Regions from separate parts of the Pantoea nemavictus genome, predicted to be linked through region 4. Evidence: predicted binding sites of a transcription regulator. Region 4 holds the regulator's gene; each other region holds the start of a gene.
What was found. Region 4 encodes CRP, which controls carbon source genes, mostly activating them, when cyclic AMP is high. Its sites were predicted from a motif close to ATGTGANNNNNNTCACAT; they were not measured.

Region 1 (3,154 bases), 490 kb from region 4:
TGCCCACACCGTGAGTCGACGCCTGCGCGCGGTGCGCGGTACCGAACGCATCCATGACGAAGACGTCGCACAGGGCGGCATATTTCTTCGACAGGGTTTCTTCGTCTTTTTTCTCGCCTTTGTTGAAGCGTACGTTCTCCAGCACCACCAGTTCACCCGCGCCCACTTCTACGCCTTCGAGATAGTCTTTCGCCAGGGTGACATTGGTGCCGTTCAGTTTGTCTTTCAGGTAGTTAACAACCGGCAGCAGGGAGAACTCTTCGTTGTATTCACCTTCGGTCGGACGACCCAGGTGAGAGGTAACCATCACTTTCGCGCCCTGTTTCAACGCCGCTTCGATGGTAGGCAGAGAAGCACGAATACGTGCATCTGACGTCACTTTCCCTTCTTTCACTGGCACGTTGAGATCGGCACGGATCAGAACGCGTTTACCAGCAAGATCCAGATCGGTCATCTTAATTACAGACATGGTGAACCCTCTCGTTGATTCTCATAAGTTTTGCCAGACGCAGTCCGCGTCTTACCTGAAACCGCTTGCGGCCATTGCTAACGTGGTGTCGATCATGCGATTAGCAAAGCCCCATTCGTTGTCACACCAAACCAACGTTTTGATAAGGTGATGACCACTAACCCGCGTTTGCGTGCCATCGACTATGGCACTGTGCGGATCATGGTTAAAATCTACTGAGACTAACGGTAATTCCGTAAAGTCAACTATACCACGAAACGCCCCTTCTGACGCGTTTTGCAGCAACGCATTGACCTCACACGCCTTCACCGCTTCGCGCACAGACACGCTCAAATCAATGGCTGTCACGTTGATGGTGGGCACGCGCACCGCAATCGCTTCAAAGCGATCGTTAAATTTCGGAAAAATACGGGTAATGCCAGCAGCAAGACGCGTATCTACCGGGATGATCGATTGGCTGGCGGCGCGGGTACGACGCAGGTCGCTGTGATAGGCGTCAATCACCTGCTGGTCGTGCATCGCCGAATGAATCGTGGTCACAGTGCCCGATTCAATGCCAAAGGCGTCATCCAGCAACTTGATCACCGGAATAATGCAATTGGTGGTGCAGGATGCGTTGGAGACAATGCGGTCAGTTTGTTTAAGAGCCTGTTCGTTTACGCCGAACACGACGGTGGCATCGAGATCGTTGCCGCCCGGATGCGAGAACAACACCTTCTTCGCGCCCGCCTGCAGATGCGTTTCACCATCGGCGCGGCTACCGTAAACACCGGTACAATCCAGTACGATATCCACATTCAGTTCGCGCCACGGCAGCACATCAATTTCGGCCTGATGCAGGATGCGGATGGTGTCATCGCCCACAAACAGCTGATCGCGCTCCTGGCGCACATCAAAGGCAAACCGGCCGTGGCTGGTGTCGTACTTCAGCAGATGCGCCATACCGGCAGCGTCTGCCAGTTCGTTAATCGCCACGACGGTGATCTCGGCGCGGCGGCCGGTTTCATACAGGGCTCGCAACACGTTGCGCCCGATACGGCCAAAACCATTTATTGCTACGCGAACGGTCATCTCTACCTTCAACCACACCCGAAAAAACGTGCCGATTAGCCTGAGCGTTTCACACCGTTTTGTACAGGGAATTATTGTCCGTCAGCACTGGCCAGATGCAGTCTTTCGCTTACAACTGAAACGGTTCAGCTAGAGTAATGCATGCGCGGAATAACGGGAATGATTGCGATCAATTGAGTGGCGGAATATTGGATCTGCGTCACAAATTTTACGCTGAGGGATTATTACTGCAGGAATAATTGAACCGTTTCACCCTTAAGTTACAAAGCGGATAAAACGAGGGCAGCTCAATTGAGCTGCCCTGTAAGGTCGCCATTCATGGCGACCGCCTATTACAGAATGGATTTCGCCGTTTTAACCACGTTCTCAACGGTGAAGCCAAACTCTTTAAACAGCTGATCCGCTGGCGCTGACTCACCGAAGGTGGTCATGCCGACGATCGCGCCGTTCAGGCCGGTGTATTTGAACCAGTAGTCCGCGATACCCGCTTCGATCGCCACGCGCGCCGCCACCGCTTTCGGCAGCACCGATTCACGGTACGCCGCATCCTGCTTGTCGAACGCGTCGGTGGATGGCATGGAGACCACGCGCACCTTGCGGCCTTCGGCCGTCAGCTGCTCGTAAGCGCTCACCGCCAGCTCCACTTCCGAACCGGTGGCGATCAGGATCAGCTCCGGCGTGCCGTTGCTGTCCTTCAGCACGTAACCGCCGCGCGCCACGTTAGCCAGCTGCTCAGCGCTACGATCCTGCTGCGCCAGGTTCTGACGCGAGAAGATCAGCGCCGACGGGCCGTCAACGCGCTCGATGGCGTACTTCCACGCCACCGCCGACTCAACCTGGTCGCACGGGCGCCACAGGCTCATGTTTGGCGTCACGCGCAGGCTGGCCATCTGCTCAACCGGCTGGTGCGTCGGGCCATCTTCACCCAGGCCAATCGAGTCGTGGGTGTAGACCATGATCTGACGGATTTTCATCAGCGCGGCCATACGGGCGGCGTTGCGCGCGTACTCGACGAACATCAGGAACGTCGCGGTGTACGGCAGGAAGCCGCCGTGCAGCGCCAGGCCGTTGGCGATGGCGGTCATACCGAACTCGCGCACGCCGTAGTGAATGTAGTTGCCGGCTGCGTCTTCGTTGATCGGCTTCGAGCCGGACCACATGGTGAGGTTGCTTGGCGCCAGGTCAGCCGAGCCGCCCAGATATTCCGGCAGGATTTTACCGAAGGCTTCGATGGCGTTCTGCGAGGCTTTACGGCTGGCGATTTTCGCCGGATTGGCCTGCAGCTGCTCGATAAACGTCTGCGACTCGCTGGCCCAGTTAGCCGGCAGTTCGTTGTTCACGCGGCGTGTGAACTCGGCAGCCAGCTCCGGGTGCGCGGCGGCGTAGGCGGCAAACTTTTTGTCCCACGCGGACTCTTTCGCCTGGCCGGCTTCTTTGGCGTCCCACTGCGAGTAGATGTCTGAGGGGATTTCAAACGGACCGTGGTTCCAGCCCAGCTGCTTGCGGGTCAGCGCGATTTCGTCGGCGCCCAGCGGCGCGCCGTGCGAGTCGTGCGTGCCGGCTTTGTTCGGCGAGCCGAAGCCAATCACGGTTTTGCACATCAGCAGCGAAGGC
Region 2 (3,154 bases), 190 kb from region 4:
GCCAGCAGGAATCCAATGCCACGCGCTGAACCGGTGAGCAGTACACGCTTACCTTCGAGGGAAAATAACTGACTCATCACTGCTCCTTAAAAGGTTAACTGAACTTTAGCGGCGCGGGTTTTATCGCCAGCAAACTGCAGCGCGGCATCGATATCCTGCAAGGCGTATTCGCCGCTGAACAGCGGCAAGGGATCAACCACGCCGTTAGCCAGCCACTCGACGGCGGTATTAAATTCATGGGTAAAGCGGAAGGAACCGACCAGATTAATCTCTTTAGCAATCAGCGCCATAATCGGGAAGTTCGGAATGGTACCGCCCATGCCAACCTGCACCAGCGTACCTTTAGCACAGACCACATCAAGGCAGCGCTGCAGCGAAGAGGGATGCCCAGAGGCTTCAAACGCCACATCGAAATAACCTTTGTCGGCAAGATAAGGCGCGAAATCGCCATCAGCTGCATGGATGACGTCGGTTGCACCCATCTGCTGCGCCATCTTCAGAGAACGTTCGCTGATGTCGCTACAGACAATTGACGCTGCTCCGCGTGCTTTTGCCGCCGCCGCAATCAGACAGCCAATCGGCCCAACCCCCGAAATAAAAACCTGTTTGCCGGTGAGATCGCCCGCCTGATGCGTTGCGTGAATGCACACTGCCAGCGGCTCGGCGAAGACCATCACCGTTTCATCGGCATCCTGCGGAAAAGGCACACATTGCGCGCTATCTACCACTTTGTATTGGGTAAAGCCGCCGTCAACGTGCGGGACATACATGGCGCTACCGAAGAAGCGCATTGAGGTGCACTGGTTTTCCTGATCGCGCTGGCAATATTTGCATTCGCCGCAGGGTTTAGATGGATTGACCGCGACTTTTTGATCCGGCTTTAGTTGCGGATTATCGCTTTCCACCACGTAGCCAATCACTTCATGTCCGAGGATCATCGGCATTTTGATCTCAAAACTGCCGACCTTCCCTTCCTGATAGTAATGCAGATCGGAGCCACAGATGCCGCCGCGCGTGATGCGAACTAACGTGCCTTTGCCCTCCCATTTCACCTGCTGCTGTGCAACGCTGACTTGTTTTTTTCCAGTGATCACACCGGATTGCGTGTCGATATTCATCCTATCCCCCTGAGTGCTAAACAATGGGGGCCATCAGACCGGGTTACGCAGCGTTAAACTGTGACAAAGATCACTCAAACACATGTTACGGAACAGGTGTTACTGGGAACGTGATGTACGCAATGCAGAACAGGAAAAAGGCGGTCATGAATTGCCGCCTGTGAAGAGAATCAATAGCCCGACATCAGGTCGTGACTGTATTTAAACAGCTCTGAATCTGAGCGCAAACCCAGTTTTTTCAACGCAGATTGTTTTTGCCCGCTCACAGTTTTGCGGCTGCGTTTAAATTTCACTGCAATCTGCGACACGCTCAAACCATCAAGGAAACACCGCACCACTTCTACTTCGCGTGGGCTGAGGGTTTTCACCTTCTCATACATATTGCCTTTGCTGTTGAAATCGTGGTTCTCATCCAGCGACTCTTCGCTCATCACATAGAGATTTTCCACTTCATAGGCCACTTCCTTAGACAAGAATAAACGCCCTTGCGCCACCTGACGGATGGCGTGCGTAATATCCTGCATATTGTGACTCTTGCCGATAAACCCTTTTACGCCCGCGCTCAGCACCATTTTGACGATTGCCGGGCTTTCCATTGAGGAGGAGATCAGAATTTTCTGCTGTGGATAGTGATTACGTAATTGCTTAACCAACGCAAGACCGTCCAGCTCACGTTCACCAAGAAGAAAATCCAGTACCAGTACATCAACGGTGGTACTTCTTAGCTGATTAAATAACTCATTGCTTGAAGCCCAGGTGCCCACCAAATGAATATCGGGCTCATGTTTTAAACACAACTCGAAAACAGTACGGACCATGGGGTGATCATCAAGGACAGCAACACGCACTTGCTTATTGTGTGCATATACCATTTATTTATTCCTTTATTACAGTTTTAACTTTGTCCAATTGTGATAACCACACCAGATGAAGTGAATCTATGATATTAAAAAGCGACACTTAAAATAATAAATCGGTCGCAGCGTTATCATTATCAAAATAATTTAACCCGTAAAACGAATCTGTCATTCGTTTCTTCAGGCTATCTTATTTATTGCGCTGGCTTTTAACTTTTCCGCCCACACAAAACTGCGAAAATTCTGACTTAACTCCTCAACCAGACCACATAAGAATTGTCTTGAAAGGCCCCAAGTCAGTTAACACATTGAATAAAAACACCAATTAATAAAAAGCCATTTTTCCTTGAGCAGGTGCTTTCTTTATCAATATGTCACTATTTCAAGAATGGTCGCAAAACACAGGTACAAAGATGATAGGAGAAGAGAATTATTTAAATGTCTCTATACTCCCTTGTCCTTACTGCAATTAATGTAATTACTTTGTCTTGAGATGGTATCGTGTTCATTCAGCCTGCAATTTTCCGTCTGGCAACGTTATTGCTGCTAATTTTATTTTCCTGCTCATCGGTTGCGGCGGAAAAAACACTGCAACTACTCGCACGCTATGATACGACGCAGCCAGCCCTGCAATTAGCGGAACCCATTCCTTCTGGATTTCGTAATAAAGTGCTCAAGGTTGCCGTAGCGGGCCAGCCACAACCGCCTTTATATATGGACACCGATAAACGACGCTTTGAAGGACTCAGTGCTGATTACCTCTCTCTGATTCAAAGCATGCTCGATACCACGATTGAGCTCTATCACTATCCCAGTCATAGCGCCGCGCAAAATGCGGTGATTAACGGCGAAATGCAGATGTTGGCGATCAATGTCGTGCTGCCATCGTCACAACCTCAGCCTTTACTCGCCAGCGTCCCCTGGATGCTGGATTACAGTGTGGTAGGACATAAACCCGATCATGCTATTAACCTGAATCACACGCTTGCGCAGCGCGTCGCCTGGTCCGGCCCTCCCCCACAACGCGAATACCTTGAGAATATCTATCAAGATGACCATTTGGTGCGCTTTCCCGGTTATTACGATGCGGTAGCAGCAGTGGTGTTTGATCAAACCGGTCAGGTTTGGGGCAATGCCGCCACGCTGAACCATCTCAATCGTTACCTGTTCGCGCATGCC
Region 3 (3,154 bases), 1.1 Mb from region 4:
GATTGGGATCCCCATGCCGCCGATGCCTAAATCGCCGAGGCCGAGAATACGCTCGCCATCGGTAACCACGATCACTTTTACATTCTGCTTGGTGGCGTTCTGCAGCATGTCTTCAATGCGGTCGCGGTTGTTATACGAGATGAATACGCCGCGCGCGCGACGGTAGATCTCTGAGAAGTGTTCACAGGCGGCACCGACCGTTGGGGTGTAGATAATTGGCATCATCTCTTCCAGATGATTGTCGAGCAGGCGGTAGAACAGGGTTTCGTTGGTATCCTGGATGTTGCGCAGGTAAACATGCTTGTCGTTATTGTTTTTGAAATCCAGGAACTGGCGCCAGGCACGTTCTGCCTGCTCTTCGATGGTTTCTACCGCTTCAGGGAGCAGGCCGTTGAGGTTAAATTCGTTACGTTCTTCGAGGGTGAAGGCGCTGCCTTTATTCAACAGCGGAAATTCCAGCAGGATCGGACCCGCATAAGGAATATACAGCGGGCGTTTACTTTCGTAGTCGAGTTCCATGCAGTGCTTGCTCCGGTTGCAGTGTTTTCTGACGTATCGCCGGGAAAAGGTAACGCCAGTCCATCTTGAAGTGAAGAGGTTCTGGCGCCCGATCCTATGAAAATTCCTGCAGATGTACAGCTTTTGTTAACAGAAGGTCACAAAAGCGGTAAAAGGATCACTAAACTGATGTTTTCGAAACTAAAGTAAGTGAGAAATCCTCACATCCTAACGCCGCCAGCGTGGCACGCGTGGCATCCAACTGGCTGAGCGTGCTGTTCTGACATTCCGCCAGAACCGCTTGCTGAATGGTATCGAGCGCTTCGTTACTCATGTTCATCAGAATCAGCGCAGCCTGCAGCGGCGGCAAGCTTGGGTTAAAAGCCGCGTTTTCTGCATAGCGGCCGGTAAAGGTCTTGCCGCTGTGGCTCAGCAGCGCTACGCCGCTGTAACTCAGGCTATAAGGGGCGTGACTGTGATTGGCGGCTTCAATCGCCGCCTGCTGCAGCGCCTCACCCTGCACAGCAAAACCGTGATTGACCGGCGTCAGCAGACGTTCAGTAATGTTCAAATCGGCGGGACCGAACGCATCCGGCAGATAGTCGCCCAGCGTGCTAACGGCGCGTCCCGGCAGGCTGATGCGAATCGCCGTGCCGCTGTTCAGCTCGTTCATAAACTGGCGGCAATGGCCGCACGGCGTGTAGTTGACGGTAATCGCCGCCAGTTTCTCTTCACCGCGCAGCCAGGCATGCGTAATGGCACTTTGCTCGGCGTGCACCGTTTGCTGCAGCGGCGCGTGCAGGAACTCCATGTTGGCGCCGAAGTACCAGTGGCCGCTAACGCCACGCGAAATCGCGCCGACATTAAAATGAGACACGGTTGCCACGGCGCAACTGGCCGCCAGCGGTAGCAGTTCCAGCGCCAAGGCATCATCATCCAGACCGGTCAGCTGTTTCAGTTGCGCGATATCCTGCGGACGCAATACGCCATGAAAATCAGGCGCATCCAGCAGCGGTTGAATCGCAGCTTGCAGCGCAGCGGGCAGGGCAGAAAAAGCAGTAGTGAATCGTGAATGCATGATGTGTTGGCCTCAGTTACGCATGAACGGCGATGCGCCGCCTGACGTTTTATATGTGATCCAAGTCGCTCTGACAATGCAAGCTGATTGGGTTGTTTCAACTTTGCGAGATCTCTCGCAAGTTTCAGCCCCACCAATGCATTAATAGCGGGAAAAGGAACGGTGCCAGTAACGACGTAATGATGCCGCAAATCACCAGAGCCAATGAGCTGAACGCGCCTTCCTGATAATCGATCTCCGCTGCGCGCGCGGTGCCTAACGCATGCGAAGCGTTGCCAATCGCCAGGCCGCGTGAGGATTTGTTTTTAACCTGCAGCAGGTTAAGCAGCATATGGCCAAACACCGCGCCTAGCACGCCAGCGATCAATACGCAGATAGCACTAATGGCCGGAATACCGTGTAGCGATCCTGACACCGCCATGGCAATGGGCGTAGTCACAGATTTCGGCATGATGGTGGCGGCGATTTCCGGCGTGGCGCCCATCCACAGCGCAATCGCGGTACCGGAGACCATCGCGGTAATACTGCCAATAAAGCAGACGCTGATAATGGTTTTCCAGCGGGCGCGAATTTGATGCATCTGCTCATACAGCGGTAGCGCCAACGCCACGACGGCCGGTTGCAGTAACTGGTTTAGCAGGCTGCTGCCAGCAAAATAGCGTGTATAGGGCATGTTAGTGATCAGCAGAAGCGGAATGACAATCGCCATCGCCACCAGTAAGGGATTGACGATGGATATATTGATTTTCGCCGCCAGCTTGCGTGCCAGCAGATAGGCGATAACGGTAAGCGGTAGTGACCACCAGGCATCAATCATGGTTTTTCTCCTGCGGGCGCTGCATCCGTTCTGCGCTTAAACCGACAATCAGCAACACCAGGAAGGTACTGACAATGCAGGACACCACGATCGGGCCAAACTGGGCGGTGAGAATATCGGTATAACCCATCACGCCCACGCTGATGGGGACAAAGAGCAGCGCCATATAGCGAATCAGCAAATGACAGCCGGGCTTCACCCAGTCAACCGGCAGGATTTGCAACGCCAACAGCAGGAACAGCAGCAGCATGCCGATGATGCTGCCGGGAATGGTTATCGGGAGCAGGGCAGAAATCCCCATTCCGGCGTACAGCGCCGCATAAATGATGACGAAGGCGCGCAAATAGCGCCAGCAGGCAGAGAGAACGGCGGGCATGGCAGGCTCCTGTTTTCGTAGCGCTTTATCATACGCATTCACTGCTTAGCGTGCTAGCGATCACATTACTGTCTAACCAGGTCGCCATAAATGGCGACGCTACAATGCGCGGACTCAACAGGCACAAAAAAGCCGCCCTAAGGCGGCTTATTCGCTTACTTCACCGGCATTCCAGGCACTGCGCCGCTATCGACCGACAGCACAAACAGATCTTTGCCGCCCGGGCCTGCAGACAGCACCATGCCTTCTGAAACACCGAAGCGCATCTTACGCGGCGCGAGGTTGGCGACGATGATAGTCATCTTGCCGACCAGCACGGAGGGATCCGGATAGGCCGCGCGAATGCCAGAGAAAATCTGACGCTTCTCGCCGCCCACATCCAGCT
Region 4 (3,154 bases):
TTTCCAGCAGCTTAATCTGCATGCGGCGGAATTAGAGGGCGACAGTTTCCATCGCTTCACGCGTCCGGAAATGGACATGGCGATCCGCAAAGCGCGCGATCTCGGCCGCCACATCAGCTATTTCGGCCCGGAAGCCAACGACTTTGGCTTACTGGAGCAAACGTTCAAGCATTATGGCCAAACCGGCCTGGGCGAATCGCGGAAATATCTGCACACCTACGATGAAGCCGTGCCGTGGAATCAGGTGCCCGGCACCTTCACGCCGTGGCAACCGCTGCCGGAAAACACCGATGTGCTGTTCTATGAAGGCTTACACGGCGGCGTGGTCACACAGCAGCAGAATGTGGCGGAGCATGTTGATCTGCTGGTGGGCGTGGTGCCGATTGTTAACCTTGAGTGGATTCAGAAGCTGGTGCGCGACACCGGCGAGCGCGGCCATTCACGTGAGGCGGTGATGGATTCGGTGGTGCGTTCGATGGAGGATTACATCAACTTCATCACGCCACAGTTTTCACGCACGCACATCAACTTTCAGCGCGTGCCAACCGTTGACACCTCAAACCCGTTTGCCGCACGTGAAATTCCATCACTCGATGAAAGCTTCGTAGTGATTCACTTCCGCGGGCTGGAAGGTATCGCCTTCCCCTATTTGCTGGCGATGATTCAGGGATCGTTTATTTCCCACATTAATACGCTGGTGGTGCCGGGCGGCAAAATGGGATTGGCGATGGAACTGATAATGCTACCGCTGGTTCAGCGACTAATTGAAGGAAAACGGATTGAGTGAGGGTTACTCGCCGGTATGGAACCGGTCGCCATGAATGGCGACTCTACAAAAAACGCGATGATTTCGTAGGGTGCGCATTGATGCGCACCTGGAAGCATTAAAGCTCGATCACTTCATAGCTGTGGGTGATTTCCACGCCCTTGCCCAGCATAATCGCCACAGAACAGTATTTTTCCGCAGAGAGATCAACCGCGCGCGCTACGGCTTTATCGCTCAACGCTTTGCCGCTGACGATAAAATGCAGGTTGATATGGGTAAAAATGCGTGGAGCTTCTTCGCGGCGTTCTGACGTCAGTTTGACTTCGCAATCGGCGACATCGCTGCGCCCTTTTTGCAGAATCGACACCACATCAATGGCGCTACAACCACCGGCGGCCATGAGCACCATCTCCATAGGACTTGGCGCTTTATCACCGGAATTACCGTCCATTAATACCTGATGACCGGATGAGGATTCTCCGAGAAAGGTAAGACCTTCCACCCATTTCACTCGTGCCTGCATGATTCTTTCTCCTGAAGCGGCGGTTTTGCCGCCAGATTACGCTTTCACCTGATAAACAGCAATCCAGACTATTCCCCCGTTTGCTGAAGCGAGACAACACAAGACAGCTCGCAAAAGCTGTGCTACAAACAGTGCTGAAAATATTTTCGTCGTTACAGACGAAGGCGGGAAGAATCAAAAGCGTAGCTTAAGAATGACCCGGAATAATTTTTCCATTACTGGAAACGCTCGACGATTAAACCGCCTGACAGGGAAAAAATGCCCCCTGTATTTTGGGCACGATTACAACAGAGGATAATAGCGAATGGTTCTCGGCAAACCGCAAACAGACCCTACACTCGAATGGTTCCTGTCCCATTGCCATATTCACAAATATCCATCCAAAAGCACGCTCATCCATCAGGGTGAGAAAGCGGAAACGCTGTACTACATCGTTAAAGGTTCCGTAGCGGTACTGATTAAAGATGAAGAAGGCAAAGAGATGATTCTCTCCTACCTCAATCAGGGAGATTTCATCGGCGAACTCGGTCTTTTCGAAGAAGGCCAGGAACGTAGTGCCTGGGTGCGTGCGAAGTCTGCCTGCGAAGTGGCTGAAATTTCCTACAAAAAATTCCGTCAGCTGATTCAGGTAAACCCGGATATTTTAATGCGACTTTCGTCGCAAATGGCGCGTCGTCTGCAAGTGACATCGGAGAAAGTGGGCAACCTCGCTTTCCTTGATGTGACAGGACGTATTGCGCAAACGCTGCTTAATCTGGCTAAACAGCCAGATGCGATGACTCACCCAGACGGCATGCAAATCAAAATCACCCGTCAGGAGATTGGTCAGATCGTGGGCTGCTCACGCGAAACTGTGGGCCGTATCCTGAAAATGCTGGAAGATCAGAATCTGATCTCCGCACACGGTAAAACCATCGTCGTTTACGGCACCCGCTAATTTCTTCTCACCCACGGCGTGATGGCAACATCGCGCCGTTTCTATTTGCGATGAGCTGATGTGGCGCCGAATCATCTATCATCCTGAAGTCAACTATGCGCTGCGGCAAACGCTGGTGCTGTGCCTGCCTGTGGCTCTCGGTTGGCTGTTTGGCGATCTGCAAAAAGGTCTGCTGTTCTCGTTAGTGCCTGCCTGCTGCAATATGGCGGGTCTGGATACGCCGCATAAACGCTTCTTCAAACGCCTGATTGTCGGTGGTTCGCTGTTTGCCACCGGCAGTTTCCTGATGCAAATTTTGACCGCTTACCAGATTCCGCTGCCGCTGATCCTGCTGGCGCTGCCGCTGCTGATCGGCGTAACCGGCGAAATCGGCCCGCTGCATGCACGCCTGCTGCCCGCCACTTTAATCGCCGCCATCTTTACGCTCAGCCTGGTTAGGCGCATGCCGATATGGGTGCCGCCGCTGCTCTATATTGGCGGCACGCTGTGGTACGGCTTATTCAACTGGTTCTGGTTCTGGCTGTGGAAAGAGCAGCCGATGCGCGAATCACTCAGCCTGCTGTTCCGCGAACTGGCCGATTATTGCGATGCCAAGTACACCTTATTGACGCAGCTAACCGATCCGGAAAAAGCGCTGCCACCGCTGCTGGCACGTCAGCAAAAGGCGGTCGATCTCATTACCACCTGCTACCAGCAAATGCATATGCTGTCGGCCAGCCGCGATAACAGCCACAAGCGCCTGACGCGCGCCTTCCAGGTGGCGCTGGATTTACAGGAACACATCTCGGTCAGCCTGCATCAGCCTGAAGAGGTGCAGAAGCTGGTGGAGGAGAGTCACGCTGAAGCGGTGATCCGCTGGAACGCCAAAATTATCTCCGCACGGTTACGCGTGCTGGCCGATGCCATTCTCTATCATCAGCTGCCGGAT

Region 1: the regulator CRP is predicted to act here: its motif matches at 1,728-1,745, upstream of epd (erythrose-4-phosphate dehydrogenase).
Region 2: the regulator CRP is predicted to act here: its motif matches at 1,177-1,194, upstream of idnD (L-idonate 5-dehydrogenase).
Region 3: the regulator CRP is predicted to act here: its motif matches at 1,630-1,647, upstream of cdd (cytidine deaminase).

What each region holds. Positions count from the first base shown of each region.
Region 1 covers NZ_JBBGZW010000001.1:1,243,890-1,247,043, forward strand. Annotated here, with positions in the region: gene pgk (phosphoglycerate kinase) at 1-469, opposite strand, end outside; gene epd (erythrose-4-phosphate dehydrogenase) at 521-1,540, opposite strand; gene tkt (transketolase) at 1,873-3,154, opposite strand, start outside.
Region 2 covers NZ_JBBGZW010000001.1:1,547,272-1,550,425, forward strand. Annotated here, with positions in the region: gene idnO (gluconate 5-dehydrogenase) at 1-77, opposite strand, end outside; gene idnD (L-idonate 5-dehydrogenase) at 87-1,118, opposite strand; gene WH298_RS06945 (response regulator) at 1,289-1,990, opposite strand; gene WH298_RS06950 (ATP-binding protein) at 2,477-3,154, shown strand, end outside.
Region 3 covers NZ_JBBGZW010000001.1:592,917-596,070, reverse strand. Annotated here, with positions in the region: gene WH298_RS02760 (NAD-dependent malic enzyme) at 1-519, opposite strand, end outside; gene cdd (cytidine deaminase) at 680-1,576, opposite strand; gene WH298_RS02750 (CidB/LrgB family autolysis modulator) at 1,701-2,393, opposite strand; gene WH298_RS02745 (CidA/LrgA family protein) at 2,386-2,769, opposite strand; gene metG (methionine--tRNA ligase) at 2,925-3,154, opposite strand, start outside.
Region 4 covers NZ_JBBGZW010000001.1:1,737,249-1,740,402, forward strand. Annotated here, with positions in the region: gene WH298_RS07970 (phosphoribulokinase) at 1-787, shown strand, start outside; gene WH298_RS07975 (OsmC family protein) at 885-1,289, opposite strand; gene crp (cAMP-activated global transcriptional regulator CRP) at 1,594-2,226, shown strand; gene WH298_RS07985 (YccS/YhfK family putative transporter) at 2,285-3,154, shown strand, end outside.